DNA from 3 places in the Bradyrhizobium sp. 25ACV genome. Region 2 is predicted to be linked to each of the others. Evidence: predicted binding sites of a transcription regulator. Region 2 holds the regulator's gene; each other region holds the start of a gene.
What was found. The regulator LexA, encoded in region 2, represses DNA repair genes until DNA is damaged. The targets are predictions, from matches to a motif close to TGTTCNNNNTGTGTTCNG.
Positions count from the first base shown of each region.

Region 1: the regulator LexA is predicted to act here: its motif matches at 2,251-2,268, upstream of ruvC (crossover junction endodeoxyribonuclease RuvC).
Region 3: the regulator LexA is predicted to act here: its motif matches at 4,262-4,279, upstream of RAD04_RS01770 (ImuA family protein).

Region 1 covers NZ_JAVAYO010000002.1:137,496-147,876, reverse strand. The annotation lists gene ruvB (Holliday junction branch migration DNA helicase RuvB) at 24-1,058, opposite strand; gene ruvA (Holliday junction branch migration protein RuvA) at 1,079-1,696, opposite strand; gene ruvC (crossover junction endodeoxyribonuclease RuvC) at 1,693-2,220, opposite strand; gene RAD04_RS04430 (YebC/PmpR family DNA-binding transcriptional regulator) at 2,431-3,177, opposite strand; gene RAD04_RS04425 (methyl-accepting chemotaxis protein) at 3,387-5,132, shown strand; gene RAD04_RS04420 (methyl-accepting chemotaxis protein) at 5,311-6,735, shown strand; partial or broken gene RAD04_RS04415 ((2Fe-2S)-binding protein) at 7,250-7,695, shown strand; gene RAD04_RS04410 (xanthine dehydrogenase family protein molybdopterin-binding subunit) at 7,704-9,872, shown strand; gene RAD04_RS04405 (c-type cytochrome) at 9,869-10,381, shown strand, end outside.
Region 2 covers NZ_JAVAYO010000006.1:54,729-65,109, reverse strand. The annotation lists gene gltX (glutamate--tRNA ligase) at 1-1,063, opposite strand, end outside; gene RAD04_RS15430 (glutamine--tRNA ligase/YqeY domain fusion protein) at 1,231-2,907, shown strand; gene RAD04_RS15425 (SgcJ/EcaC family oxidoreductase) at 2,912-3,298, shown strand; gene RAD04_RS15420 (DUF2171 domain-containing protein) at 3,385-3,618, shown strand; gene RAD04_RS15415 (ComEC/Rec2 family competence protein) at 3,715-5,991, shown strand; gene RAD04_RS15410 (GAF domain-containing protein) at 6,001-6,942, opposite strand; gene RAD04_RS15405 (hypothetical protein) at 7,148-7,582, opposite strand; gene lexA (transcriptional repressor LexA) at 8,159-8,860, opposite strand; gene RAD04_RS15395 (molybdopterin molybdotransferase MoeA) at 9,037-10,248, opposite strand.
Region 3 covers NZ_JAVAYO010000001.1:403,576-413,956, forward strand. The annotation lists gene RAD04_RS01760 (error-prone DNA polymerase) at 1-1,919, opposite strand, end outside; gene RAD04_RS01765 (Y-family DNA polymerase) at 1,916-3,511, opposite strand; gene RAD04_RS01770 (ImuA family protein) at 3,408-4,196, opposite strand; gene RAD04_RS01775 (putative DNA modification/repair radical SAM protein) at 4,360-5,595, shown strand; gene RAD04_RS01780 (UdgX family uracil-DNA binding protein) at 5,595-7,037, shown strand; gene RAD04_RS01785 (inorganic phosphate transporter) at 7,136-8,764, shown strand; gene RAD04_RS01790 (M20 aminoacylase family protein) at 8,837-10,009, opposite strand; gene RAD04_RS01795 (GMC family oxidoreductase) at 10,210-10,381, shown strand, end outside.

The sequences.
Region 1 (10,381 bases), on a different contig from region 2:
GGAGCGCGCTGCATTGGCGCAGCTCAGTCGTCGCTCTCGTCCGTGCCGAACAGGCCGAATTGTGCCGCCGCATCGCGCGAGGGTTCGGCGATGCCGAGATGACGGAAGGCGTGCGAGGTGAGCAGACGGCCGCGCGGGGTGCGCTGGAGATAGCCGCACTGGATCAGATAGGGCTCGATGATGTCCTCGATCGCATCGCGCGGCTCGGACAACGCGGCGGCCATGGTCTCGACGCCAACCGGGCCGCCGCCATAGTTCATCGCGATGGTCGTGAGGTAGCGACGGTCCATCGCGTCGAGGCCCGCGGCATCGACCTCGAGCGCGCTCAGGGCGTGGTCGGCGATCTTGCGGTCGATCTTGTCGGCATCGGCCGCCGAGGCGAAATCGCGCACGCGGCGGAGCAGGCGGCCGGCGATACGCGGCGTGCCGCGAGCGCGGCGCGCGATCTCGTTGGCGCCGTCGGCGCTCATGCCGACATTGAGCACGCGCGCGCCCCGACTGACGATGCTTTCGAGCTCCTCGATCGTGTAGAAATTGAGCCGCACCGGAATGCCGAAACGATCGCGCAAGGGATTGGTGAGCAGCCCGGCACGCGTGGTGGCGCCGACGAGGGTGAATTTCGACAGCTCGATCTTCACCGAGCGCGCCGCCGGGCCCTCGCCGATGATGAGGTCGAGCTGAAAATCCTCCATCGCGGGATAGAGCACCTCTTCCACCGCCGGGCTCAGACGATGGATCTCGTCGATGAAGAGCACGTCGCGCTCTTCGAGATTGGTGAGGAGAGCTGCGAGATCGCCGGCCTTGGCGATCACCGGCCCTGACGTCGCGCGAAAGCCGACGCCCAGCTCCTTGGCCACGATCTGCGCCAGCGTGGTCTTGCCGAGGCCGGGGGGACCTACGAACAGCACGTGATCCAGCGCCTCGCCGCGCTTGCGCGCCGCCTCGATGAAAATGGAGAGGTTCTTGCGCGCCTGCTGCTGGCCGACGAAATCGGACAGCGATTGCGGGCGCAGCGCGGTGTCGCCGACATCGTCGCTGCGGCGCTCGGGCGAGACCATGCGGTTGGCCTTGGGATCGCTCACTTCGCCAGTTCCTTCAGGCCGAGGCGAATGAGCTGCGCCGTCTCGGCGCTCTCACCCGCGCTGCGCGATGCGGATGCAATGGCGGCGGCCGCCTGCGGCTGGCCGTAGCCTAGATTGACCAGCGCGGAGATCGCGTCGGCGACGGGCCGCGGCGCGCGCTGGTCGTCGACGGCGCCGGCAAGATGCACCACAGCCGGATCGACATTGGCGAAAGCCGGCGCCTTGTCCTTCAATTCCGTGACGATGCGTTCGGCGACCTTGGGACCAACGCCGGGCGTGCGCGCCACCGCGGCCTTGTCGCGCAGCGCAATGGCATTGGCGAGATCGGCCGGCGCCAGCGTGCCGAGCACGGCGAGCGCGACCTTGGCACCGACGCCCTGCACGGTCTGGAGCAGGCGAAACCATTCGCGCTCCTGGTCGGTGCGGAAGCCGAACAGTTTGATCTGGTCCTCGCGGACATAGGTCTCGATCGACAGCACGGCAGCCTCTCCCGGCGAGGGCAGATGCTGCAGTGTACGCGCCGAGCAATGCACCTGATAGCCGACGCCGCCGACGTCGAGGAGCACATAATCCTCGCCATAGGAATCGATCAGGCCCTTGAGCTTGCCGATCATAGCCCCGCCACCTTCAGCCTGAGCGCGGTGCTCTGGCGGTGATGGGCGTGGGTGATGGCGATGGCGAGCGCGTCGGCGGCGTCGGCGGACGGCGGCTCGGCCTTGGGCAGCAATATTTTCAGCATCATCGCGATCTGTTGCTTGTCGGCATGGCCGGCACCGACCACGGTCTTCTTGACCTGGTTCGGCGCGTATTCGGCGACAGAGATACCGAACATCGCGGGTGCCAGCATGGCGACGCCGCGGGCTTGGCCGAGCTTCAGCGTCGCAACGCCGTCCTTGTTGACAAAGGTCTGCTCGACCGCAGCTTCCATCGGCTTGTGGTCGGACAGGACGGACGCGAGCCCCTCGTGGATCGCGAGCAGCCGGCGCGCCAGCGGCAAATCGTCCGGCGGTTCCACCGAACCGCAGGCGACGTAGATCAGGCGATTGCCCTCAGCCTCGATCACGCCCCAGCCGGTGCGGCGGAGGCCAGGGTCGATGCCGATGATGCGAACGGGGCCACGAATCGGGAGCGTAGTCATGGGCCAGTGATAGCGGCTGGCCGCCGTGGGGGAAACAGAAACAGAACGGAAGTAACAGGGGAAGTGTCGGTCTCGTGCCCCGGGCGCGACGCAGCGCAAAGCGGTGCGGCGCTGAACCGGGGCCCAGTTGTCACCGGTACTCGAGGTGTCAGGGTCCCGGCTCTGCGCAGCAGCGTTGCACGCTGCAGCGCGTCCGGGACACGATCGACGTCAGCCGCCCATCTTCGCGACCAGCGCGTCCGAGACCTCGAAATTGGCGTAGACGTGCTGGACGTCGTCGTGCTCGTTCAGCAGATCCATCAGCTTGAGCAGCTTCTCGCCGGTCTCGTCGTCGACGGCGACCGTGTTCTGCGGCTTCCAGATCAGCGCGGCCTTGCGCGGCTCGCCGAACTTGGCTTCCAGCGCCTTGGCGACGTCGCGATAGCCTTCGGTCGAGGCGTAGATCTCGTGACCGGTTTCGCCGGAGACGACGTCGTCGGCGCCGGCCTCGATCGCTGCATCGAGCACGGCGTCGTCGGAGGCCACGCTGCGGTCGTATTCGATGATTCCGGTGCGATCGAACATGAAGGACACCGAGCCGGTTTCGCCGAGATTGCCGCCCGACTTGGTGAAGAAGGAGCGGATGTCGGAGGCGGCGCGGTTGCGGTTGTCGGTCAGCGCCTCGACGATGACGGCGACGCCGCCAGGGCCATAGCCCTCGTAGCGGATCTCGTCATAGTTCTCGCCCTCATTGCCGAGCGCTTTCTTGACGGCGCGCTCGATATTGTCCTTCGGCATGTTCTCCTGGCGCGCCGCGATGATGGCGGCGCGCAGGCGGGGATTCATGTTGGGGTCGGGCGTGCCCAGCTTGGCCGCGACGGTGATTTCCCGCGCCAGCTTGCCGAACAGCTTCGACTTCTGGGCATCCTGCCGCCCCTTGCGGTGCATGATGTTCTTGAATTGGGAATGTCCGGCCATGCGTGGTCTCTCGGGGTCTCTTGGAATCGTACGCCAATGAGGGTGGGAAACGCGGCCTTATAGGCCGCCAACCCACCGGAATGAAAGGGTCTCGGATGCTTTAAGGTAACACCGTACAGGTCCCTGCCTAGAGGTGAGGCATCGTTAACCCTGACTTCATTCCAGCCTGCGAAAATAACCTCCGAGCGTCCCCCGACAAGAGAGACCTGATGGCATTCGGACTATTTCGGAAGCGTCTGCCGGATATGGCCGCGCCGGTGGCAGCCGCAGAGGCCGCGCCGCCGGCGGCCCAGTCCGAGCCCGCCCCGGTCGAAGGTGATTCGGCGCGGGAGATCCTGGAATTGCTGGAACTCGAGCTCGGCGCGATGATCCGCCAGCTCGAGCGCGCCGCCAATTCGGTGGCGGGCGGCGCCGAAGCGACCGCATCGACGCTTGCCGCCATTCGCGACCGCACCGACGCCCTGACCGGCCGGACCAATGCCGCGCAATCGACCGCCTCCACCTTCGCCCACGCCGCCGACAAGTTCACCCAATCCGCGCTGGGGATCGGGGCGCAGGTTCGCGAGGCCGGCAAGCTTGCCGACGAGGCCAGCGCCGCGGCGCAGGAAGCCCGCGCCAATGTCGATCGCCTGCGCGAATCCTCCGCCGCCATCGGCAATGTCGTCAATCTGATCGCCCAGATCGCGCGGCAGACAACTTTGCTCGCGCTCAACTCGACGATCGAGGCCGCACGCGCAGGCGCTGCGGGCAAAGGCTTTGCGGTCGTCGCAACCGAGGTCAAAGCCCTCGCGGTGCAGACGCAAGGGGCGACGGAAGAGATCACGAAGAAGATCGACGCACTGCAGCGCGACGCCGCCGGCTCTGCGGATGCCGTGCACCGCATTTCGCAAGCGATCGAGGCGATCCGCCCGGTCTTCGAGACTGTCAACGGCGCGGTGGCCGAACAGAACGCCACCACCAGCGAAGTCTCCGGCAACGCCGCCAGCGCCTCGGAGTTCATCGTCTCGGTCGGCGAGAGCGCAGCCGAGATCGATGCCGCGACCAAGGCGGCCGAGAGCCATGGCGAGAACGTCGCCAGTGCCGGCAAAGCCGTCGCCACCTTCGCACAGAAGCTGAAATCGCGCTGCGCCGTGCTGCTCCGCCAGAGCGAGCACGACGACCGCCGCAAGACCGAACGGCTGCCCTGCCATCTCAAGTTCGAGAGCCTGCGCGGCGTGATGCCGATCTATGAAATCTCGATGGACGGTGTGCTGATCGGCGGCGCGGATGCAGGCCGGCTGGCACCGCAAGCGATCATCGAAGGCACCCTCGAAGCCGTCGGCGCCTGCCGCCTGCGCGTGGTCGAGCAATCCAAGGCCGGGGCCCGCGCGCAATTCGTCGGTCCCAATGCCGAGCTCAGCGAAAGGATCGAGGACAGGCTCTGGTCGATCCACGAAGAGAACACGGAGTTCGTCACCCGCGCCATGGAAGCGGGCAACGCGCTGACCGCGATCTTCGAGCAGGCCGTTGCCCGCGGCGAAGTCAGAATCGACGACCTGTTCGACACCGACTACGCCGAAATCGCCGGGACCAATCCGCAGCAATACCGCACGAAATATCTCGACTGGGCCGACCGCGCGCTGCCGCCGTTCCAGGAGGTCTTTCTGGCCAAGGACCAGCGCTTGGCGTTCTGCGCCATGGTCGACCGCAACGGCTTCCTGCCGGTGCACAACAAGATCTATTCGCACCCGCAGCGGCCGGGCGACGTCGCCTGGAATACAGCCAATAGTCGCAACCGCAGGATATTCAACGATCCGGCGGGGTTGGCGGCCGCACGCAACCTGCGCTCGTACTTGGTGCAGAGTTATGCGCGCGACATGGGCAATGGGAATACGGTGATGATGCGCGAGATCGACGTTCCAATCCGCGTGCAGGGCCGGCACTGGGGTGGATTCCGCACGGCTTACAAGCTCTAGAGCCTAGCCCGAAAAAATGTCCCGCAGTTTTTCGAGCGGAATAGAGAAATAAGGCGCGAATTGCGCCTGAGTGCACGCTCAGGCAAGACGCCGACTGCGAATCATCCCTTTAAGCTGAACTGGAATGGGAATGCCGCCGTGAGCCGGGTTGCGGCTCTGACTGGAGGACTCATCGAATATGTCCGTCGTACAACTTGCAGTCATGGACACCGGCTCCAATCGCACGCTGGCCGAGCGGCTGATCGATCAGCTTGCCGATCGCATCGGCGGCCTCGGCGTGGAACTCGCCGATATCGCCGGCAACGTCCAGGAAGTCGCAAACCGCGTCGCAAACCAGTCGGAACGGTTCCACCATCTCCAGGAGACCGCCGAGACGATGGTCTCGGCCAACCACGATATCGCCAATGCCTCGCAGGCCGTGCAAACCACCACGTCCGCGGCGGTCGGCGAGATCGCACAGTCGCGCAGCGCCGTCGACACCGCGGTCAACCACATCTCCGAGCTCGTCGCGGCGGTGGAGCGCATCGAAGCGCGCCTGTCCGCCGTCGGCTCGGCGCTGGCGCAGGTCGCGAAAGTCTCCGGCTCGATCGAGGCGATCGCGAAGCAGACCAATCTGCTGGCGCTGAACGCAACCATCGAAGCCGCCCGCGCCGGCAACGCCGGCCGCGGCTTCGCAGTGGTCGCAAGCGAAGTGAAGAACCTCGCGGAAGCCACCCGCCAGGCTACGCACCAGATCTCCGACACCGTGCGCGATCTCGACGGCCAGATCGAAGGCCTGATCGGCGAGAGCAGCGACGCCTCGCAGCGCGCCAAGACCGCAGGCGAAGGCGCCCAGCAGATCTCCGGCATCATCTCGCGGGTTCAGCAGGGCTTCGCCTCCGTGGAGGCGGAGATCGGCAGCGTCACGCGCGCGGCGACCTCCAATCTCGGGCATTGCGACACCGTCATCAGCGAGCTGAACGAACTCGCCAAGGGCGTCGACCTCTCCTCGCGCGACCTCAAGAACGCCGATCAGCGCGTGACAAAGCTGCTCGACACCTCCGAAGGCCTGATAGCGATGATCGCCGACAGCGGCGTGGAGACATCGGACGCTCCGCTGATCCGAATCGTCGTCGAGACCGCGAAGCGGATCTCGACCGAGTTCGAGGCCGCGATCGATCGCGGCGACATCACGCTCGACCAGCTCATGGACGAGACGTATCGCGAAATTCCCGGCACCGATCCAAAGCAGTACCTCACCAACTACGTCGACTTCACCGACCGCGTGCTGCCCGCAATCCAGGATCCGATCCAGAAATCCGATCCCCGCATCGTGTTCTGCGTCGCCTGGGCCAAGGGCGGCTATCTGCCGACCCACAACCCCAATTACCGCCTGCCGCAGGGCAAGGATCCGGTCTGGAACAACGCCAATTGCCGCAACCGCCGCCTGTTCAACGATCGCGCGGTGCAGAAGGTCGCGGCGAACAGCAAGCCGTTCCTGCTCCAGACCTATCGCCGCGACATGGGCGGCGGGCAGTTCGTGCTGATGAAGGACCTGTCCTCGCCGATCGTGATCCGCGGCAAGCACTGGGGCGCCTTCCGGATGGGTTTTCGGCAGAGCTGAGGGCCGGCGCGACGGCGTTCCGGGGCTCCCAAAACAAAAAACTCGAAAACAACCCCCTGCACAGTAGCCGGGGCGTGCGAAATCAATGGCTTATGCCGGCAGGCCGCGGCGGGCTTTGACTCGAATGCCACTACTTCGAAATTGTCATCCCTCTCTTCCCTTCTCTTCTTGACAAGGGGAGAGGGCACAACGATTTCGGCCGTACTCTCAGCCACGACTTTCCCAATCGCACGTATTTCGTCATCGCATGATTTTACGCATCCGCACGACAATCTGCGGTGATCGACGACGCGCGCGCCGAAAAAGCGTCAAAACATGACGATTATCATATCAATGAGCCCAAAACGCTGGCCGCGAGCGCCGCACAAATTCGTGAACGTCATGGGCTGACGCGTCGGCAGCGCAAATATGCATTGCCGGAGATTGCGACGCTTCATCGTTTCGTATCGTTATTGTCGCGCGCGAATTCGCTGACTAGATCGCCGCAAGCGATCGAGCGAGCAAGGGGATGCATATGGCAACTGTACTCACCATCAACGGCGAAACGAAATCGTTCGACGCGCCACCGGAGATGCCGCTGCTGTGGGTGCTGCGCGACATCCTCGGCATGACCGGCACCAAGTTCGGCTGCGGCATCGCCCAATGCGGCGCCTGCACGGTGCATGTCGACGGCAAGGCGGTTCGCTCTTGCGTCCTGCCGGTCAGCGCGGTTGAGAACCGCGCCATCACCACGATCGAACATGTCGGCAGCACGCCTGCGGGCGCGAAAGTGCAGAAGGCCTGGCTCGACCTCGAAGTGATCCAGTGCGGCTCATGTCGGCCGCCGCATTGCTGGCCGCTACACCCAGGCCTGACGATTCCGACATCGACGCCGCGATGGCCGGCAACATCTGCCGCTGCGGCACCTATGTCCGCATCCGCGAGGCCGTCAAGCAGGCCGCCAACGGCCGTCAGTCCTGAGGTCCACCATGAATGCACATCACAGCGTCTCCCGCCGCGCGCTGCTGACCGGCGGTCTCGCCACCGGTTTCCTGCTCGCCTTCCATCTGCCGCTGCGCGCGGCCGTCAACGAACCGGTGCAGCCGCGCGATGCAACCGAGGGCAAGTTCGCGCCCAACGCCTTCATCCGCATCGACGAGACCGGCCGCACCGTGCTGATGATGCCGCAGGTCGAGATGGGCCAGGGCACCTACACCTCGATCTCCGCCGTGCTCGCCGAAGAGCTGGATGCCGACTGGAGCAGGGTCGAGGTGCAGCACGCTCCGCCGAACGACAAGCTCTACGGCAATCCGACCTTCGGCCTGCAGGTCACCGGCAACTCCAACTCGATCCGCGCCTGGTGGACGCCGCTGCGCAAGGCCGGCGCCACCGCGCGCGCGATGCTGGTACAGGCCGCGGCCGCCCAATGGGGCGTCGAGCCCGCGAGCTGCACGGCGTCGAAGGGCGAAGTCGCGCACGAAGCGAGCGGCCGCAAGCTCGCTTACGGCGCGCTGGCGCTCGCTGCCCAGGGACAGACCCCGCCGAAGGATGTCGCGCTGAAGGACCCCAAGGACTTCGTCATCATCGGCCAGCCGCTGAAGCGGCTCGACACGCCCGACAAGGTCAACGGCAAGGCCGTCTACGGCATCGACGCGATCCTCCCCGGCATGAAGTTCGCGACGGTCGCCGCCTGCCCCGTGTTCGGCGGCAAGGTCGGCAAGATCGACGACAGCGCCGCGGTGAAGCTCCCCGGCGTGCGCAAGGTCGTGGTGCTCGACGACATGGTCGCCGTGATCGGCGATCACATGTGGGCGGCCAAGAAGGGCCTCGAAGCGCTCAAGATCGAGTGGAACGAGGGACCCAACGCTGCGATCACCACGAAGGATGTCTGGGACGATTTGCGCAAGGCCAGCCAGAAGGACGGCGCGGTCGCCAAATCCGACGGCGACATCGCCAAGGCGCTGGCGAGCGGCGACAAGTTCGAGGCGGCTTACGAGCTGCCGTTCCTGGCGCATGCATCGATGGAGCCCATCAACGCCACCGTGCACGTGAAGCCCGACTCCTGCGAGATCTGGACCGGCACGCAGATCATGACGCGCGTGCAGTCGGAGGCGGCGAAGGCCGCTGGGCTTCCGGTCGACAAGGTCATCGTCAACAATCATCTGCTCGGCGGCGGTTTCGGCCGCAAGCTCGAGCCCGACATGGTGATCGCGGCGGTGAAGATCGCAAAACAGGTCGACTACCCCGTGAAGGTGGTGTGGACCCGCGAGGAGGACATCCAGCACGATGTCTACCGCCCGGTCTATCGCGACCAGATCACGGCGTCGCTGGTCGACGGCAAGGTCGCGGGGTGGAAGTACAAGGTCGCCGGCTCCGCGGTGCTGGCGCGCTGGTTGCCGCCGGCGTTCCAGAAGGGCATCGACATCGACGCGATCGATGCCGCGGTCGATGCACCCTACGACTTCGCCAATTTCCACGTCGAATATGTCCGCGCCGAGCCGCTGTCGGTGCCGACCGGGTTCTGGCGCGGCGTCGGCCCCAACAACAACGTGTTCGCGGTCGAATGCGCGATGGACGAGCTCGCGCGCAAGGCCGGCAAGGACCCGATCGAGTTCCGAAAGTCCATGCTGACCAAGAACCCGCGAATGCTCGCGGTGCTCAACCAGGTCGCGGAGAAATCCGGCTGGGGTCAACCGCTGCCTCCGCGCGTCGGCCGCGGCGTCTGCGTGCAGCCGTCATTCGCGAGCTTCATCGCGACCGTGGTGGAGGCCGAGATCGACGATATCGGCGAGATCACGCTCCGCCGCATCACCTCGGTGGTCGACACCGGCATCGCGGTCAACCCCGACACGGTGAGGGCGCAGATCGAGGGCGGGCTGATTTTCGGCCTCACCGCCGCGCTCTATGGCGAGATCACCATCGAGAAGGGCCGCGTGCAGCAATCGAACTTCCACGACTACCGCATGATGCGCATCAACGAGACGCCGAAGATCGAAGTGATCGTCGTCAAGAGCGGCGAAGCGCCCGGCGGCATCGGCGAGGCCGGCGTCAACGCCGGACCGCCGGCGCTGCGCAACGCGATTCTTGCCGCAACCGGCGTGGCGCTGCGGCGCCTGCCTATTGACCGAAAACTGCTGGCTGCGGGGAAGAAGGCATGAGCGGCAAGATGCGTATTCTCACAAGCGTCGCTGCGATCGCGATCGTCGCAGCAGGGCTCGGCGTCTGGATCATCCGCGGGCCCGGCCCGCTCGACTTCGCCGGCGGCACGAAGGTGGCGCTGGCGGATTACCGCGCCGGCAAGCCGACCGGCGTGCCGGCCAGGCTGGAGAATGCGAGCCTGGTCGATCGCGGCGAATATCTCGCCAAGGCGGCCGACTGCATGGTCTGCCACACCAAGCCCGGCGAGAAGGACTATTCCGGCGGGCTCGGCTTCAAGCTGCCGTTCGGCACCCTGTATTCGACCAACATCACGCCGGACAAGGACACCGGCATCGGCAATTACAGCGACCAGGATTTTCTGAACGCGGTCCAGCACGGCCAGCGTCGCGACGGCGCCCGGCTCTATCCGGCGATGCCGTACACGTCCTACACCTACATGACCGACGAGGACGTGCTGGCGGTGAAGGCCTATCTGTTCAGCCTGCCGCCGGTGCGCGCGAAGGCGCCG
Region 2 (10,381 bases):
CCTTGAGAAGCTGGGCGCGCGTGGTGTCGTTTAACTTGGCCTTAATCTCGTCGCGTGCGGGCACGAGATGGTCGAGCACGTCCTCGAACATCTTCACGAGTGATTGATCGTCGGCGTGGCGGATGTAGTGGCCGTTGAGGTTTTCCAGCTTGGCGAAATCGAAGCGGGCGGCGGCACGGCCGACGCTGGCGAGGTCGAACGCCGCGATCATCTCCTCGGTCGAGAAGATCTCCTGGTCGCCATGGCTCCAGCCGAGCCGGACGAGGTAATTGCGTAGCGCGGCCGGCAAATATCCCATGGCGCGGTAGGCATCGACGCCGAGCGCGCCATGGCGCTTTGAGAGCTTCGAGCCGTCCGGGCCGTGGATCAGGGGGATGTGGGACATGCTCGGCAGAGCCCATCCCATCGCATCGTAGATCTGCTTCTGGCGCGCGGCGTTGATCAGATGATCGTCGCCGCGGATCACATGGGTGACGCCCATGTCGTGGTCGTCGACCACCACAGCGAGCATGTAGGTCGGGTTGCCATCGCCGCGCAAAAGCACGAGGTCATCGAGGTTCTCGTTCTGCCAGACCACGCGGCCCTGGACCTGGTCCTCGATCACGGTCTCGCCGGTCTGCGGCGCGCGCAGGCGGATCGTCGGCTTGACGTCGGACGGGGCTGTCGCGGCATCGCGGTCGCGCCATAGGCCGTCATAGAGGCGGGTGCGCCCTTCCGCGCGCGCCTTCTCGCGCATGGCGGCGAGTTCCTCGGCGGTCGCATAGCAGCGATAGGCCTTGCCGTCGGCGAGCAGCTGCTCGGCGACCTCGCGGTGGCGCGCGGCGCGGCTGAACTGGTAGATGACCTCGCCGTCCCAGCCGAGCTCCAGCCATTTCAGACCGTCGAGAATGGCGCCGATCGCAGCCTCGGTGGAGCGCTCACGGTCGGTGTCCTCGATCCGGAGCAGCATCTTGCCGCCGTGCTTCTTCGCGTACAGCCAGTTGAACAGCGCGGTGCGGGCGCCCCCGATATGGAGGAAGCCGGTCGGCGAGGGAGCGAAGCGCGTGACGACGGAATCGGTCATTCTTGGCAGGGCCTATGCTTTGGAGGCGGTGGTGTATAGCAGGAACGGGACATAAACAAAGCCCGTCGGCGGACCTGCCGGGCCGCGCTCAAGGCCTTGCTTAAGCTCTTGGCTCAGCCTTCCGAATTTGGCAGAAGAACCGCTGATTTCCCGACAGGATTTTCGTAATGACAGAACCGGTGGCAGCTGAGGTTGGGCGCGATTTCATTCGTGACATCATCCAGGCCGACCTCGACCAGGGCAAGTACAGGGAGATCGTGACCCGGTTCCCGCCGGAGCCGAACGGCTATTTGCATATCGGCCATGCCAAGTCGATCGCGCTGAATTTCGGCATCGCCCAGGAGTTTCCGGGCCGCTGCCATCTCCGCTTCGACGACACCAATCCGGTCAAGGAAGAGCAGGAATATATCGATTCCATCCAGGCCGATGTGCGCTGGCTCGGCTTCGACTGGGGCAAGAACCTGTTCTTTGCCTCGGACTATTTCGACCGCCTGTACGAATGGGCGGAGCAGCTGATCCGCGAGGGGCTCGCCTATGTCGACGACCAGACCCAGGAAGAGATCCGCCTCGCGCGCGGCACGCTGACCGAGCCCGGCAAGAACTCGCCGTTCCGCGACCGCAGTGTGGACGAAAACCTCGACCTGTTCCGCCGCATGAAGGCCGGTGAATTCCCGAACGGCACGCGGGTGCTGCGGGCCAAGATCGATATGGCCGCGGGCAACATCAATCTGCGCGACCCCGTGCTGTACCGCATCCTGCATGCGCATCATCCGCGCACCGGCACCAAGTGGCACATTTATCCGAGCTACGATTATGCCCACGGCCAGTCGGACGCGATCGAGGGCATCACGCATTCGATCTGCACGCTGGAGTTCGAGGACCACCGGCCGCTCTACGACTGGTTCATCGAGAAGCTGCCGGTTCCCTCGCAGCCGCATCAGTACGAAATGGCGCGGCTCAATATCACCTATACGCTGCTGTCCAAGCGCGTGCTGACCCAGCTCGTCCGCGACGGCCATGTCGCCGGCTGGGACGATCCGCGCATGCCGACCATGGCGGGGATGCGCCGCCGCGGCGTGCCGCCGGCCGCGCTGCGCGAATTCATCAAGCGCATCGGCGTCGCCAAGGCCAACAGCGTGGTCGACGTCGGCATGCTCGAGTTCTGCATCCGCGAGGAGCTGAACCGCACGTCGCAGCGACGCATGGGCGTGCTGCGGCCGCTGAAGGTGGTGATCGAGAACTATCCGGAAGGGCAGACCGAGGAGCTCGAGGCGATCAACCACCCGGACGATCCCTCGGCGGGCACGCGGAAAATCACGTTCGGCCGCGAGCTCTATATCGAGCAGGACGACTTCATGGAGAACCCGCCGAAGAAGTTCTTCCGCCTGTCGCCGGGCAACGAGGTGCGGCTGCGCTACGCCTATTTCGTCAAGTGCACCGGCGTCATCAAGAACGACAAGGGCGAGGTGGTGGAGCTGCGCTGCACCTATGACCCCGCGACCAAGGGCGGCAACGCGCCCGACGGCCGCAAGGTCAAGGCGACGATGCACTGGCTGCCGGCAGCGAATTCGGTGCCCGCGGAGATCCGCATCTACAACCAGCTGTTCGCCAATCCGAGCCCGGACGCCCAAAACTTCGCGGCCGATCTCAATCCGCAGTCGCTCGAGATCCTCGCCGACGCGCGGATCGAGGCATCGGTCGCACAGAGCAATTCGACCGAGCCGATGCAGTTCGAGCGCCAGGGTTATTTCGTGCGCGACAAGGACTCGACGCCCGGCAAGCCGGTGTTCTCACGCACCATCGGCCTGCGCGACACGTTCGCGAAGGAAGTCGCGAAGGGCTGACGACATGAGCAATGAAGCCGACGCCATCGTTTCCGCCATCATCGCGAAATGGTGCGCCGGCTTCGCGACGCTCGACGCGGCCGCGCTGTCGTCGCTGTATACGAACAACGCGTTCTTCTTCGGCTCCAACCCGAAACTCTATCGGGGCAGGGACGGCGTTGCCGATTATTTCAACGGCCTGCCGCGCTGGCGCAGGCCGAGCGCTGCGTTCTCCGACGTGAACGCAGCGCAGGCCGGCCCCGATCTGATCAATATGGCCGCGACCATCTCGTTCGATCTCGCCGGCGAGCGGGACGATCTCGTCGTCAAGATGAGCTGGGTGATCGTCCGCGAGGACGGCGACTGGAAGATCGTCAATCACCACGCTTCGGCGAAAGCGCCGCTGATCTGAGCGCTTCGCACACGGCATCGTCATCCCCGTGTGAGAACGAACGTGCGCCCAGTGCGTTGGAGTGGGTCCGAACCAAGGAACCCACCATGCAGAACATCGCAGAACATATGGAAGTCATCGGCGCCGACGGCGTCCATGTCGGCACGGTCGATCGCGTCGAAGGCAACCGCATCAAGCTGACCAAGAAGGACAGCGGCGAGGGCAGCCACAAGGGCCATCATCATTTCATCGACAAGGGTCTCGTTGCCGATGTCGACGGCAACAAGGTGCGGCTGTCTGCCAAGGCGTCGGTCGCCGTGACCATGGAAGAGGAAAAGTAGGGGGCGCCTTCTCGCGTTCCCGATCTGTACCGCTATTCGCGGAGCCGCACGTTCCGGTAGCCTCAGTGCCAGTCGCGTCGCGTAAGGTGCAGGGACATGGCGGAGCCGGGCCGGCCAATACGCTCCCAGGGAGTCGCCGGGACGTGGCCGGTCGGCCGTGCTGCACCGGCTGGCGGCCTCGCGCCGGCGGGCTTTGGCGCCTGGCCGGCAATCATCGAGACGCTGCGTGAATGGGCCCGTGCCGAGGCCGGTCCCGGGCGCCTGCTGCCGTGGGTGCCGGTCGCGTTCGGCGGCGGCATCGCGCTCTACTTCGCTGCTGATCACGAGCCGGTGTTATGGGTCGTCGCAGCAACGGCGGCCGTGCTCCTGCTTGGCGCGATCCTATTGCGGAGGAGCCGGCTGTTTGCGCCTGCGATCATGATTGCGGCGGTCGCTTCCGGCTTTGCCGTGGCGACCTGGAAGACGGCGCGCATCGCCCACCCCGTGCTGGCCAAGCCGCTTTATTCGGTGGCGCTGTCGGGCTTCGTCGAGGCCCGCGACATCCGCGAGCGCACCGATCGTTTCGTGCTGCGCGTCACGGCCATGGAGGCGCAGCGCAGCGAGGTCAAGCTGGAACGCGTCCGCCTGTCGGTGCGCAAGGGCACTGCGCCCGAGGTCGGCAGCTTCGTGCAGCTCAAGGCCCGGCTGATGCCGCCGCTCTCGCCGGTGCGCCCCGGCAGCTACGATTTTTCGCGCGATATGTTCTTTCAGGGCATCGGCGCCTCCGGCTTCGTGATGGGCGCGATCACGGCTTCAATCTCGCCCGATGCCGGGGGCCTGCGGCTGCGCTATGCGGCCTTCATGCAGGGCCTGCGCGATGCGATCGACGCCCGCATCCGCGCCATGCTCGAGGGTGACAACCGCGCGATCGCGACGGCGCTGCTCACCGGGCGGCGCGATGCGATTTCCACGCCGGTCAACGACGCGATGTTCATCTCGGGGCTGGGGCACGTGTTGTCGATCTCCGGCTATCACATGGCGGTCGTCGCCGGCGTGGTCTTCTTCGCGGTGCGCGCACTGCTGGCCTTGGTCCCGGGACTGGCGGCCGGCTTTGCCATCAAGAAATGGTCGGCGGCCGCGGCGCTGGTCGCGGCTGCATTCTATCTGCTGTTGTCTGGCGCGGAGGTCGCGACGCAACGTTCGTTCTTCATGACGGCGGTGGTGCTGATCGCCGTGATGGTCGATCGCCGCGCCATCACCTTCCGTACGCTCGCGGTGGCGGCGCTGATCGTGCTCGCGGTCGCGCCGGAAGCGCTTGTGCATCCGAGTTTCCAGATGTCCTTTGCCGCGACGCTGGGTCTCGTCGCGCTGGTACAGATCGGCATGCCGAACCTGTTTGCCTCACCCGATCATTCGGCGACCGCGCGCGTCGCAATGTGGGGCGGCCGCGAGATCGCGATGCTGTTCCTGGCCTCGCTGATCGCCGGGCTTGCGACCACGCCCTACGCCGCCTTCCACTTCCACCGCGTCACGCCCTACGGCGTGCTCGCCAATCTCGGCGCGATGCCGGTGGTCTCTGCGCTGGTGATGCCGGCCGGGCTGTTGGGCCTGCTCGCAGCGCCGTTCGGGCTCGACGGCGTGTTCTGGTGGCTGATGGGGATCGGGATCGACTGGATGGTCGCGGTCTCGCGCTGGGTGGCGGCATTGCCAGGCGCGGTCGGCCGCATCCCGGCGTTCGGCATCGCGCCGCTGATCGCAGCGAGCCTGGGGATCATCGTGATGGGCCTGTTGCGCACGCCGTTGCGCTGGTGCGGTGCCATGGTGCTGCTGGTTTCCATCGGCTGGGGGCTGTCGGTGCGGCAGCCCGATATCCTGATTGCCGGGGATGGCGCGAGCGTCGCGGTGCGGGGCGGGGACGGGCGTTTGCATCTGATCAGGGCGGGCAAGGACAATTTCCTGCTCAAGGAGTGGTTGTCTGCCGACGCCGATCCGCGCGATGCCGGCAGCAGCGCGCTGGCGAGCGGCATATCGTGCGACGAGTCCGGCTGCGTGACGCCGCTCGCGGACGGACGGCTGGTCGCGCTGGCCTCGCGCATTGACGCGTTGGCCGACGATTGCGGCCGGGCCGCACTGGTGGTGACGTCAAGGCCCGCGCCGCCCGATTGTGCGGCGATGGTGGTGGATCGGCAGCGGCTCGCTCGCCAGGGCGCGCTGGCATTGACCCAGCGTGGCGACGGCTTTTCGGTTCAGGCGGTGAGGGCGAGAGGCACGAACCGCCCGTGGTTACCGGCCGGTGCGGGCGAAGGGGACTTCGACGGCAGGCTTGTGCCGAGGGCGGCTCCCCGCAGCCGCGACGCAACGCCATCGGAGACCGACTTGCAGGCCGACGATTGACGCGATTGATTACAGATACCAGGCCAGCACAGCTTCGAGCCTTGCGTTGCCGATGACTGGCAGGGCCACCATTCGGTCCAGCCCGGCTGCGCAGGCGTCCGAGCCGGCGACCGAGCCGTCGTGGGTGAGATCGTCGCTGAGCGCCGGCATGCCGGTGGCCCAGGCGCCGCCGATGCTGCCTTCGCCTCGGGAGATGAATCTGGTCGCATAGAGCGCGGCAGGGTCGGTGTGCGCGCTGCAATCGCCGGCGCGAAAGACCAGCGCGGAACGGGCCTCGTTCGGGACCCAGATCTCGAAGCGCCGCGCAATCGGCGTTGCCTGCGCGGAGAGGAAAGTCAGGACCCATGTCTGGTCGGTGCCGGTTCGGTAGGGCACGCCGACGCCGAGATTGATCCCGACCTTGGCTGCGTCCTCCCAGCGCAGGAAGCTCTTGGCGTCGTGCAAGTCCTTGATGATCAGCGGCAGGCCAGCCTTCCAGGTGCGTCCGGGCAGTCCAAAGCCGCGAGGAAATCTGGTGTGGCGGGAGTTGAATTCGAACATGTCAGCTGCGCCGTAATAGCCGTCGACGAGGCCCATCTCGTGGGAGAGATCAGGATCGTTGTGCCAGAGTTCGATCGCGCCGACATGCGCCTCGTCGCCGCCGCAGAACAGCACCATCACGGCTTGCAGGAATTCGCCTGCGAACACCGGCACCGCCACGCCGCAAGTGAGGCCGGCCGCGACGGCCTGATCGGTCCGCTTGAAATAGGAGTTGGCGAATTTCGTGAGGATGATTGGATGGCCGCAGGCCCAGGCCTTGCCTGGAAGCCCCTCGTCATATCCGAAGTTCAGCTCTTCGCTGAAGGCCTTGAACGCGGACAGCCCTTCATCGTAGAGGCCGCCGCCGAATTCCAGCCGCATGCGCGTCCGGTCAGGCACCCAGAGTTCAACGACGCGAATGAAGGTTTTCATCGAGCGTGTCCGCCGCCTCAAACCACGACAGCATCGGTCATTTGGCTGCGGAGCGGAGGTTCAAAATTCAGGCAGGACGGCCCAAACTTCGTGCGGCGACGAGGTTCGCCGCTCGAATTTCGTGAAACAAAAACCCACCGGGCTCGCCGGCCTCGGCCGGCGACGGCATTTCAATCCTGGCCCTCGACCCGTCGGCCGGAGGGCGTCAGCCGATCGGCAGTCGCGTGACCGTCGGGCGACTGTCGGCGATGATCTGCGGCTTGTGCTCGCGCTCGCCGATCGGCTGGGTCACGGGCAGTTGCAGCACGGTTGCGCGCTGGCCTTCGACGAGCTGCGTCACCAGCACGGATTTGCCGTCCGGGAATTCGATCGCATCATGATGGCGATCGGGAATGTGCGGATCGATCTTGCCGAACTTGCCGACGCGGGAGTTGACGGTGCGCGTCCAGATCCAGCGGTTGTCGTAACGGACGTTGTCGGCGAAAGCGAGCTCCGTTCCCGGCAGCAGGCAGACTGCGACGGAGAGATCGGCTTCGGAGGCGAAGCCGCGCGTCGAGGTGCCGCGGAATGTTGTCGTGACGATCGTCTCGCCGACTTCTGCGGGGCGCGTCGCGACGGCATGCAGGCTGTAGTCACACATCGGGTGCTCCTCAATGCAGAGATAGCGACCCGCACCTCTTTCGGAGGCGCAGGCCCCTACCAGAGTGGAAGCACGTGACGGTCTGCTTGGTTGTAGGCAAATCTGCGGCTGGGATCCGCGAGCCCCGATCACATTATCTTTTCCATCTTTTCCGAATTCGATAGGAACAAAGTCGGCTTCCGTGCATTTGGCAGGCGCGCGTCAACGACCGGCGAAACCAGCCAGCCCGAGTATCGCCAGCTCGGCTGTGTACGCGCTGCATCGCGGTCGTTGCGGATTTTCTAGATCACGGCCGTGTCCTGGCCGACATGATGACGCGCCCAGCGTTGCTGCGGTTGCGCTCAAACGATCTGGCGCATTCGGGCTGTCCCCCTCGACCTCGAAAGGCCGCGAAGCGATGTTGCTTCGCGCGGCCTGCCGGGGATGTCGCGGACAAGGAGGGGCCAGATAATCTGTGCAGTACCAGAAAGACTATCCAGCCGGAGCGGACCATCATCCGCTCCAATCTCTGATCGGCGATGCCGATCGAAGGCGCGCGCGAGGCGCTGAGTACTTCCGGTATGAGTAGTTCCGGTATCAGTACTTGCGATAAAGCCCGATCAGCTTGCCCTGAATCTTCACGCGGTTCGGCGGCAGGATGCGCACCTCATAAGCGGCGTTGGCGGGCTCCAGCGCGATCGAGGCGCCGCGGCGGCGGAAACGCTTGAGCGTGGCTTCCTCGTCGTCGATCAGCGCCACCACGATGTCGCCGGTATCGGCGCTCTCGTTGCGCTGGATCAACGCCATGTCGCCGTCGAGGATGCCGGCCTCGACCATGGAATCGCCGCGCACTTCGAGCGCGTAATGCTCGCCGGAGCCGAGCATGTCGGGCGGCACGCTGATGGTGTGGCTGCGGGTCTGCAATGCCTCGATCGGAGTGCCGGCCGCGATGCGGCCCATCACCGGCACCGCAACGGGCCGCTCGCCCTCGTCCGCGGACGCGCTGGAGCTCGCGCGGACCTTGCCGAGATTGCCCTCGATGACGCTTGGCGTGAAGCCGCGTCGGTTGCCGGCGGCAGCCTGGAGCTCCGGCAGCTTGATCACTTCGATGGCCCGGGCGCGGTTGGGCAGGCGGCGGATGAAGCCGCGCTCTTCGAGCGCGGTGATCAGGCGGTGGATGCCTGACTTCGAGCGCAGATCGAGCGCATCCTTCATCTCGTCGAAGGACGGCGGCACGCCGCTTTCCTTCAAGCGTTCGCTGATGAACCGCAGAAGCTCGTATTGTTTGCGCGTTAACATCTCGACCAAAGTCCCCCGGTTGATGTCGTTCGATTCCGAGACGATGAATTCAGCGATAAGCCGCTACATCCTCGAAACAAATCATGAACGGACACTATATGTTCGATACATGTTCCGCAACTGCTTAATTTACCGTGAACAGAGCGAAGCTCGCGGAATGCGTGTGGCCGCGCAGGTCAGACGGGGAGCCTTAGCATCTCGCAGGGGCTGCCGGCCTCGGCCTTTGGCGCAAACGGTGCGCGCACGAGAAGTACCTGTGCTGCAGCAAGATTCGCAAGCAGAGAGGAGTCTTGATGGCTGACGGGAAGGGCGACGAGCGTGCCATCGTCGCGCTTTTCCAGGCGCGCGCGCAGATAATCCTCGCGCTGGTCGTTGGCGCTGAGATCGCGGCCCAGCACGACGCGCTCGCGATGGTGATGAATCACCGAACGGCCCGACAGCGCGCGAATCAGCGGCACCATGAACAGGAAGGCGCAGACATAGGACGATACGGGATTGCCGGGCAGGCCGATGACGCCCATCGTCCCTAACCGTCCGTGCATCATCGGCTTGCCGGGCCGCATCGCGATCTTCCAGAACGCCATCGCGATGCCTTCTTCCTTGAGCGCCTGCTGGACCAGATCGTGGTCGCCGACCGATGCGCCTCCGGTCGTAACCAGGACGTCGGCGCCGCTTTCGCGCGCGCGGCGGATGCCGGCGGTGGTGGCCTCCAGCGTATCGGCGGCAACACCGAGGTCGATGGTCTCGGCGCCCTCGCTGCGGGCGAGCGCGTGCAGGGCATAGCCGTTGGAATAGACGATCTGGCCGTGCCCGGGCGTTGAGCCCGGCATCACCAGTTCATCGCCGGTGGCGAGGATCGCGACCTTCGGACGGCGGCAGACGGCGAGAAGCGGGTGATTCATTCCAGCGGCGAGGGCGAGATCGCGCTCCGTCAGACGGGTTCCCTTGCACAGGAGAACGTCGCCCTCGCGGAAATCGACGCCGGCGGGGCGGATGTGCCGACCCACGATCGCGGCTTCCTTGATCGTTATGTGCTGGCCCTCGGCGATCGTGTCCTCCTGGATCACGACAGCATCGGCGCCGTCGGGAACGACGCCCCCGGTGAAGATCCGCACGGCTTCGCCGGCGCCGACCTTTCCCGCGAACGGACGGCCCGCTGCGACCTCACCGATCATCATCAGCCTTGAATCGATTGTCGCCGCATCGGCCGCGCGCACGGCATAGCCGTCCATCGCCGACATCGCCTGGGGCGGTTGGGTGCGCCGCGCAGCGACGTCCTGCGCGAGCACGCGATGGTAGGCTTCGTCGAGCGAAACCGTCTCTGCAGGCAGCGGCGCTGCACCCGCCAGCACCGCAGCAAGGGCGTCGGAAACCGGCATCAAGGCCACGGCGAAACTCCTGCTCGGCACGTTCGGACGAAATGTTCCGACAGTCTTCTAACCGAGCGCGGGAGCAGAGGCAAAATTGCGGAGCGGGCACGATTTATCCTGCCGCTTTCAGCCCTGGATGGAAGGCAGGCTC
Region 3 (10,381 bases), on a different contig from region 2:
TCAAGCCCGTTCCGCCGGCGCAAATACGGATGCACCATGTCGCCCTGGATCGGTCCCGGTCGCACGATCGCGACTTCGATGACGAGATCGTAGAAGGTCCGCGGCTTCAGGCGCGGCAGCATGTTCATCTGGGCGCGGCTCTCGACTTGGAATACGCCGAGCGATTCCCCGGCGCACAGCATGTCGTAAACTTTGGGATCATCCTGCGGGACACTCGCCAGCACAAAACGCTCACCCTTGTGCTGATCGATCAGATCAAAACATTTGCGGATGCAGGTCAGCATGCCCAGCGCGAGCACGTCGACCTTCATCATGTTGAGCGCATCGACGTCGTCCTTGTCCCATTCGATGAAGGTGCGGTCGTCCATCGCCGCGTTGCCGATGGGGACATAGGTGTCGAGCCGGTCCTGCGTCAGCACATAGCCGCCGACATGCTGGGACAAATGCCGCGGGAATTCGATCAGCTCGGTCGCAAGCTCGACCGCAAGGTTGATCATGGGATTATTGGGATCGAGCCCGGCCTGCCTGACCTGCATGTCGTTGAGGCCCTTGCCCCAGCTGCCCCAGACGGTGTCGGCGAGCGCGGCGGTGACGTCCTCGGTCAGGCCCAGCGCCTTGCCGACGTCGCGGATGGCGCTGCGCGGGCGATAGTGGATGACCGTTGCGATGATCGCAGCACGATGGCGGCCGTAGCGGCGATAGACATATTGCATCACCTCCTCGCGCCGGGAATGCTCGAAATCGACGTCGATGTCGGGCGGCTCCAGCCGCTCCTTGGAGATGAAGCGCTCGAACAGCAGATCGACCTTGGTCGGATCGACCGAGGTGATGCCGAGCACGTAGCACACGGCCGAGTTCGCCGCCGAGCCGCGGCCCTGGCACAAAATGTTCTGGCTGCGCGCGTAGTGCACGATGTCGTGCACGGTGAGGAAGTAATGCGCGTATTTCAGCTCGGCGATCAGCGCGAGTTCTTTCTTGAGCGTGGCGCGCAGCTTGTCGTCAATGTTCTCGATGCCGCCAAAGTATTTATCGACGCCCGCCCAGGTCAAATCCTCCAGATGCCCTTGCGCGGTCTTGCCCGGCGGCACCGGCTCGTCCGGATACTGGTATTTGAGCTGGTCGAGCGAGAAGTCGATCTTCCCCGCAAAACGCATGGTCTCCGCGATCGCCTCGGGGATATCGCGGAATAACCGCGCCATCTCCCTGGGTGTTTTCAGAAAGCGCTCGGCATTGGCTTCCAGCTTCTTTCCGACCGCCTCGATCGTGGTCTTTTCCCGAATGCAAGTCAGCACATCCTGAAGCGGACGGCGGCCGGGATCGTGATAGAGCACATCGTTGGTCGCGAGCAGCGGCACTTTTGCTTTGGCCGCGAGGTCATCGAGCCGCGCCAGTCGGCGCCGGTCGTCGCCGCGATAGATCAGGCTCGCCGCCAGCCACACGCCTTCGGCGCGGCTCGCCCTCAGCTTTGCAAGCACATCCAGCGCCTGCGCCGGCTCGAAGCGATGCGGCAACGTCAGGGCCAGGAGCTGGCCTTCCGAAAATTCCAGGAGATCGGCAAAGGTGAGACGGCACTCGCCCTTCTCGATCCGCGTGATGTCGTCGCCGCGCTTGCCTTTGGTCAGGAGCTGGCAGAGCCGGCCATAGGCGGCGCGGTCGCGCGGGTAGACAAAAATGTCGGGCGTGCCGTCGATGAAGACGATGCGCGCGCCGATCAGCAGCTTCGGCTTGTGCAGCACCTTGTCATTGTCGAGCTCATTCCAGGCCCGCACCACGCCGGCGAGCGTGTTGTGATCGGCGATTCCGATCGCGGGAATGCCGAGCTTGCTCGCCTGATGCACATAGGCGCGCGGATCCGAGCCGCCACGCAGGAAGGAGAAATTGGTGGTGATGCCGATTTCGGCATAAGCGGGGCTATTCATGCGAAGAGACCGTGCACATACCAGCCGGGAGAAGCAGGCTCGCCGTCGCCGTCGAACACCTCCCCCTCGTAAAGTCCGTCGCGAAAAATCCAGAAGCGCAGGCCCTCGGCGTCCTCGATGCGAAAGTAATCCCGGGTCAGCTGCTTGCCGTCCTGCCGCCACCATTCCATCGCGATACGCTCGGGTCCTTCCACCCGCACCACGGCATGCAGCGCGCGGCGCCAGGTGAACTGATGCGGCGGACCATCCGGCACGGCCGCGAACGGCACCTTGATCGGCTCCGGCTTGTCGAACAGCCTCAAGGGGCGCAGCGGCGGCTCGCTCTCGGTCCGTGCCGGCCATTCAGCCTGCATGGCAGCAGCGAGATGATGCTGCGCCGGCGCGGCCATCACCGCACATTCGGGGATATGGGTATCCTCAGGCAGGTGCACGACGACGCGCTTTCCGCCGATGCGCGCGGCGATGCGGTCGATCAGCGCGGCAAGCTCGTCATTGTCGTGGACATGGGCGTCGAGATCGCGCTGCTCCTGCACCACGATCTCGGTGCGGCTCGCCGACAGCCGCACCATGTCGAAGCCGAAACCGGGATCGAGGGGATCGGCGAGCGCATCGAGACGCTCGCGGAACAGACGATCTATCACCGCGCTTCGCGTCACCGGCCGCCCGGTCTCGACCATGATCGCGCGCACCACGCCGTCGGTGCGGAAGAACGCGGCTTCCAGTCGGCGCGCGCCCTTGCCCTGTTTCTCCATCGACGCGATCAGCGTATCGGCGAGCCGCGACAGCGTCATCGCGATCATGGTGTCGGTCGCGATCGGCTCGGCGAAACGCTTCTCGACGATGTAATCGGGCAGCGGCTTTCGCGGGTTGATCGGCGCATCACCCTGCCCCAACGCATGCGCGAGCAAGGTTGAGAACCGCGCCCCGAACCGCGCCGTGATCTCGCTCGGCGAGCGCGCAGCGACGTCGCCGATGGTCTTGAGGCCGGCGCGGCGCAGGCCGGTGGTGATGGCCTCGCCCGCACCGAGCGCGGACACCGGAAACCGGCTGATCGCCCTCGCCTCTTCGCCATCGGCAACGATGGTGCCCGTCGCCTGCCGCGTCAGCGTACGCGCGCAGACCGAGGTGCCGGCGATGGCCGCGCTGACGGCAAAGCCTTGTCGGCCGAGCGCACGAACCAGCGCTTGCAACAGCGCAGCCTCGCCGCCGAACAGATGCGCACAGCCGGTGATATCGAGGAACAGCCCATGCGGCGGATCGAGCGCCACCAGCGGCGTGAAGCGGTCGCACCAGTCGGCGATGTCGCTAAGCGTCTTCGCATCGGCCGCGACATCAGCATCGAACACGCGCAAATCCGGGCACATCGCCCGCGCATTGGCGAGCGGCTGACCGATGTACAGGCCGAGACGCTCGGCAGCCTCGTCCAGCGCATGGATCACCAGCGCATTGTTGTCCTTGATGACGACGATGCTCGGCTCATTATTGGTTTTACCCAGCCCGGCGCTGTTGAAGAACCGCTGGATCCGGTCGATGGGCAGTCGTGGCAGCCACAGGCTGAGAATACGTCGACGGTTCACTGAACTGGCACTCATCACAATTCCATTCCATGATCCACCGGCCGCACGGGCCATGACGATTACGCAAGAGTTCGGCATCGAAGCGCGGCGCGCCCCATGCGTCCCACACCGACCCCGGCGGCGAATGCGCCGCGCGCAGCATCCACCTGGTCTCCGCGGTCGAAGGCAGCGGCTGCGCCGCCATCCGCAGCATCAGGCCGGTGACACCGGAGCCTTGCGCGGCCAGCGTCAGCTTGCGGCTCGCCACGAGATCGAACTGCCTGGTCTCGCCCCAGAGCTCGAGCACGACGGCGCCCAGCGCATCGCAGGCGAGCGCATCGGCCGAGGTGCGCAGCGCGCTCTCGACATCGGCGGCGCGCACCATCACCACGCGGCGCGGATCGAGGCCGAGCTCGGCGATCCCGCTCATCGACAGCGCGCCTGCCTCTATCTCCAAGAAATCCTGCCGTACCCACAGCAGCGGCCGCTGCGCCGAGACGCGCCCGGCAAGCCCCATGACGAAGCCGGTCGCGGCCGTCCCCTGAGACCCAGTGCAAAACACCTCGTGGATCGCCGCGCGCGCGAGCCCGCCCTTCAGCGCGTTGTCGGCTTCGCTGTGACCGAGTGCGACGCGATCGTGCTGATGCACGACCTCCGCGGTCTCGATGCGCTCGATCTGGCCGCGCAAGGTCGCAAGCGCGCTTTGACGTGCGCCGCTCATGCTCGCCGCTCCTTCAGAGGTGATTGCCGATGGCTCTCAAAAAGAGAACCAGCGGCTGGCTCATTTGTTCATGATATGTTCTAATATAAAGCTAACGGCGCGTAGAGAGTCAATCGAATTGGCGCGCAAATAGATTCATGAGTTGAATCAAAGGGATTCCAAGATGGACGTACAACGCAAGCTGGAAATCCTGGCGGACGCCGCCAAATACGACGCGTCCTGCGCCTCCAGCGGCACCGAGAAGCGGGATTCCAGCGACGGCAAGGGCATGGGGTCGACCGCGCCCGGCATGGGCATCTGCCATTCCTACGCGCCTGATGGACGCTGCATCTCGCTGCTCAAGGTGCTGCTGACCAACGCCTGCAATTACGATTGCCTCTATTGCGTCAACCGCGCCTCCTCGAACGTGCCCCGCGCCCGCTTCACCGTCGACGAATTGGTCAAGCTCACGCTCGACTTCTACCGGCGCAATTACATCGAGGGTCTGTTCCTCTCCTCCGGCATCATCCGCAGCCCCGACTACACCATGGAGCAGGTGGTGAGCGTCGCGCGAAAACTGCGCGAGGAGCATCACTTCCGCGGCTATATCCATCTCAAGACCATTCCCGAGGCCGATGATGCGCTGATCGCGGAAGCCGGCAAATATGCCGATCGTCTCTCCATCAACATCGAGATGCCCGAGGAGACGAGCCTGCAGCAATTCGCGCCGGAGAAGGACGTGCGCGCGATCCGCCGCACCATGGGCCGGCTGCGGCTGAAGCTGGACGAGGCCGAGGAAGGCCGCAGCGCGAAGACCAAGGCAAAGCCGCAGCGTTTCGCGCCAGCGGGCCAAAGCACGCAGATGATCGTCGGCGCTGATGCTGCCTCCGACCACACCATTCTCCACACCAGCGCCAATCTCTACGGCGCCTACCGGCTGCGGCGCGTCTACTACTCCGCCTTCAGCCCGATCCCCGACGCCAGCCGCGCCTTGCCTCTGGTGCAGCCGCCGCTGCTGCGCGAGCACCGGCTCTACCAGGCCGACTGGCTGATGCGGTTCTACGGCTTCGACGTTGCGGAGATCGTCGACGACAGCGCGATGCTGCCGCTCGACATCGATCCAAAACTGGCCTGGGCGCTACGCCATCGCGACCGCTTCCCGCTCGACGTCAACCGCGCCAGCCGCGAGGAGCTGCTGCGCGTGCCGGGCTTCGGCACCAAGGCGGTCGAGCGCATCATTGCAACACGGCGCACCACCACGATCCGCCTCGCCGATCTCGCCCGGCTGCACGTGCCCAAGCACAAGGCATTGCCATTCATCGTCCTCAGCGATCACCGGCCCTCGCCGCATCGTCTCGATGCCGCCGGGCTGATCGAGCGCTTCAAGCCGAAAGCAACTCAACTGGGGTTTGGCTTCTGATGCAGTACATCACCCTCGACACCGAAACCGATTTCGACGGCTGGCGCAAAGCCGCGCGCAGCCTCGTGCTTCATCACGCGCAGCCCACCGATGTCACCTGGACCGTGCAGGGCGGCGAAGCCGATTTGTTCGCACCGCCCGCGCCGTCTCCAATCCTCGAGGTGAACGACGGCACCTTCAATGTCTCCGCAAAATTCGTCGAACTAGCCCAGGCCGCAATCCTGCATCGCGATGGCGAGCGCTTTGCGATCCTCTATCGGCTGCTGTTTCGGCTGAAGGACAACCACGATCTCATCGAGGTCGCGACCGACCCTGACGTCGCGCAAGTTACGGCGATGGCCCGCGCGGTCCATCGCGACGAGCACAAGATGCACGCCTTCGTCCGCTTCCGCGAGATCGGCAGGGAACGCGAGGCGCATTACGTCGCCTGGTTCGAGCCGGAGCATCACATCGTCGAGCTCGCAGCTCCGTTCTTCGCAAAACGCTTTGCCGACATGCCCTGGTCGATCCTGACGCCGGACCTCTGCGCACATTGGGACGGCCACGCGCTCGCGTTCACGCCGGGAGTCAGCAAGAGCGAAGCACCGGGCGAAGACCGGCTGGAGGAAACCTGGCGGCGCTATTACGCCAGCATCTTCAATCCGGCCCGGCTCAAGGTGAAGGCGATGCAGGCCGAGATGCCGAAGAAATATTGGAGGAACCTGCCCGAGGCTTCGATCATTAAGCCCTTGATCGAGGACGCCGAACGCATGACCGGCACCATGATCGCCAATGCCGCAACCGATCCGCACAAGCCTCAGAAGCGGCCGGAGGCTCCGATGAAACGCAAGCGAGCTGCCGACGATCTCGAAGCGCTCCGCGAGGAGGCCGCGCATTGCCGCGCCTGCCATCTCTACAAGGACGCGACCCAGACCGTGTTCGGCGAAGGCCCGAGATCCGCCAACATCATGCTGGTCGGCGAGCAGCCCGGCGACAAGGAAGACCTCGCCGGCCATCCCTTCGTTGGTCCGGCCGGCCAGATGCTCGACCGTGCGCTGGAGGAGGCCGGTGTCGATCGCAAGAAGGTCTATGTCACCAATGCGGTGAAGCACTTCAAATTCGTACCGCGCGGAAAGATCCGCCTGCACCAGAAGCCGAATACGCCTGAGATCCGAGCCTGCCGGCAATGGTATGAGCGGGAAGTCTTGGCAATTCAGCCTGATCTGATCGTGGCGATGGGCGCTACCGCCGCGCAAAGCGTGTTCGGCAAGATCACTCCCATCGGCAAGACCCGCGGCCGGCTCATCGATCTTCCCGACGGACGCAAAGCGCTGGTGACGGTGCACCCGTCCTATCTGCTGCGGCTGCCCGATCCGGAAGCCAAGGTTCTGGAATATCAGCGCTTTGTCGAAGATTTGAAGATCGCTGCCGGCTTGCAGAAGAAAGCCGCGCGGGCCGCCTAAATACTGGCAGGAAAACGGTTTTCAACCGCCGCTTGTCATCCAGCCTTCAAATCCATCGCGGACAATACCCTTACTTCAAAGTTAAGGGGCGTCCAGACATGACCGATGTAGCATTCGACCGCGCGGTAGCCGATCCCGCGCCGATCCAGCCGGCCTCGCGGCCAAATCTCGACAAGGGCTTCAATCCGCTGACGATGATCCTGTTCTTCGGCATCCTCGCCGCGGGCCTGCTGTTCGTCGCCTACAGCATCTATGTCGACGTCAACGCGACCGGCGCGCGCGTGACGAGCTACCTGCCCTACATCCTGTTGTTCGTCGCACTCCTGATCGCTCTCGGCTTCGAATTCGTCAACGGCTTCCACGACACCGCCAATGCGGTGGCGACCGTGATCTACACCCATTCGCTGCCGGCCGAAGTCGCGGTGATGTGGTCGGGCTTCTTCAACTTCCTCGGTGTGCTCATGTCCTCCGGCGCGGTGGCGTTCGGCATCGTCTCGCTGCTGCCGGTCGAACTGATCTTGCAGGTCGGCTCCAGCGCCGGCTTCGCGATGGTGTTCGCGCTGCTGATCGCCGCGATCCTGTGGAATCTCGGCACCTGGTTCTTCGGCCTGCCCGCCTCCTCCTCGCACACGCTGATCGGCTCGATCATCGGCGTCGGCGTCGCCAACGCCGTCATGCGCGGCCGAGACGGCACCTCGGGCGTGGACTGGACCAAGGCGACCGAGATCGGCTACGCGCTGCTGCTGTCGCCGCTGTTCGGCTTCATCTGCGCCGCGACGCTGCTGCTGCTGCTCAAGTTCATCGTACGCAACCCGGCCCTGTATGCTGCGCCCGAAGGCAACAAGGCGCCGCCGCTCTGGATCCGCGGCCTCTTGATCGCGACCTGCACCGGCGTCAGCTTCGCGCACGGTTCGAACGACGGCCAGAAGGGCATGGGCCTGATCATGCTGATCCTGATCGGCACCGTGCCGACCGCCTATGCGCTCAACCGCGCGCTGCCGGAATCCCAGGTCGCCCAGTTCCAGAAGGTCTCGGATGCCGCGTCCAAGGTGATCGCGGCCAAGGGTGCCGGTCACTCGATCATCGGCGATCCCCGTCCTGCGGTGACGCAGTACATCACCTCGCACCACATCAGCGAAGGCACCTACCCCTCGCTGTCGGTGCTGGTGAAGGATGTCGGCGACCAGGTCGCGAAATACGGCACGCTCAACAAGGTGCCGGCGGAAGTGGTCGGCAACACCCGTAACGACATGTACCTGACCTCGGAAGCGATCCGCTTCCTGATGAAGGACAAGGAAAACGACCTCAACAAGGACGAGGTTGCGACCTTGAACGCCTACAAGGGCGGGCTCGACAGCGCCACGAAGTTCATCCCGACCTGGGTGAAGGTCGCCGTCGCCATCGCGCTCGGCCTCGGCACCATGATCGGCTGGAAGCGCATTGTGATCACGGTCGGCGAGAAGATCGGCAAGAGCCATCTGACCTACGCACAGGGCGCCTCGGCCGAGCTGGTGGCCGCCGCTACGATCGGCGCCGCCGACGTGTTCGGCCTGCCGGTCTCCACCACCCACGTGCTGTCGTCCGGCGTCGCCGGCACCATGGCCGCCAACGGCTCGGGCCTGCAAATGGCGACCATCCGCAATCTGCTGATGGCCTGGGTGCTGACGCTGCCCTGCGCGATCATGCTGTCGGCCACGCTCTACGTGATCTTCTCGCGGATCTTCTGAGCGGATTGCATCACTCAAAAACAAAGGGCCCGTGCGATGCACGGGCCCTTTTCATTTGTGCTTCGACGCCCTTCACGACGCCGCCAACGATTCCTCCACCAGCTTGACCCAGTAGGACGTGCCGAACACGATCGCCTCGTCGTTGAAATTGTAGGCGGGGTGATGCAGGCCGGCGCTGTCGCCGTTGCCGCAGAAGATGAAAGCGCCGGGGCGCGCTTCCAGCATGTAGGCGAAATCCTCGCCGCCCATCAGCGGCGGCATCTCGTGCACGTTGGCATCGCCGGCAACCTGCTTCGCAATGCGCCGCGCCACCTCGGTCTCCGCGGCGTGGTTGTTCACGACCGGATAGTTGCGCTGGTAGCGCAGGTCGATCTTGGCACCGGTGATCTGCGCGACGCCCGCCACCACTTCATGCACGCGCTTCTCGACCAGCTTGCGCACCTCGGGCGACAGCGTGCGGATGGTGCCCTTCAGCGTCGCGGTCTGCGGAATGACGTTGCGGGCGTTGCCGGCGTGGAATTCGCAGATCGAGATCACGGCCGATTCCAGCGGATCGACGCTGCGCGCGACGATCGACTGCAGGGCGGTGATCACCTGCGCGCCGACCAGCACGGAATCGATGCATTTGTGCGGACGCGCGGCATGACCGCCGAGACCCTCGATCATGATGTCGACCTCATCGGTCGCCGCCATGATCGGACCCGGCCGGATCGCGAACGAGCCGATCGGAATACCGGGGCCGTTGTGCATGCCGTAGACCTGCTCGATGCCGAAGCGCTCCATCAGGCCGTCCTTGACCATGGCCGCGCCGCCGGCGCCGCCCTCCTCTGCGGGCTGGAAGATCACGACCGCATCGCCGGCGAAATTGCGGGTTTCGGCGAGGTAGCGGGCGGCCCCGAGCAGCATCGCAGTGTGGCCGTCATGGCCGCAGGCGTGCATCTTTCCCGGGGTCTTGGAGGCGTAAGGCAGGTTGGTCTGCTCCTCCACGGGCAGCGCATCCATGTCGGCGCGCAGGCCGATGGTCTTGAGCCCCTCGCCGGCCGGCTTGTTGCCCTTGATCACCCCGACCACGCCGGTCTGGCCGAGCCCAGTGACGACCTGATCGCAGCCGAACTCGCGCAGCCGGTCCGCGACGAATGCTGCGGTGCGGTGGACGTCATACAGCAGCTCGGGATGCTCGTGGATGTCCCGGCGCCAGGCCTGAATATCGGGTTGAAGGTCGGCGACGCGGTTCACGATGGGCATGGAGGGTCTCAAGCTTTGTTGAAAATGCAGGACTGTCTACCATGCAAGCGCCAGTCCACCCAACTGCCGCCGGCCGAGGGTAACCCTGTCCTCTCGTCATGGCCGGGCTTGTCCCGGCCATCCACGTCTGACTATTAGAACAGAAAGTGCGTGGATGCCCGGGACAAGCCCGGGCATGACGCCGGTTGGGTGGAAGCAGAATGCCGAGACGGCTCGAAGGTGAATTTGATTACATTGTCGTCGGGGCAGGTACGGCGGGCTGCATCGTCGCCAACCGCCTGTCGGCCGATCCCGGCAATCGCGTCCTCGTCCTCGAAGCCGGCGGCGACGACAACTGGATCTGGTTCCATATCCCGGTCGGCTATCTCTTTG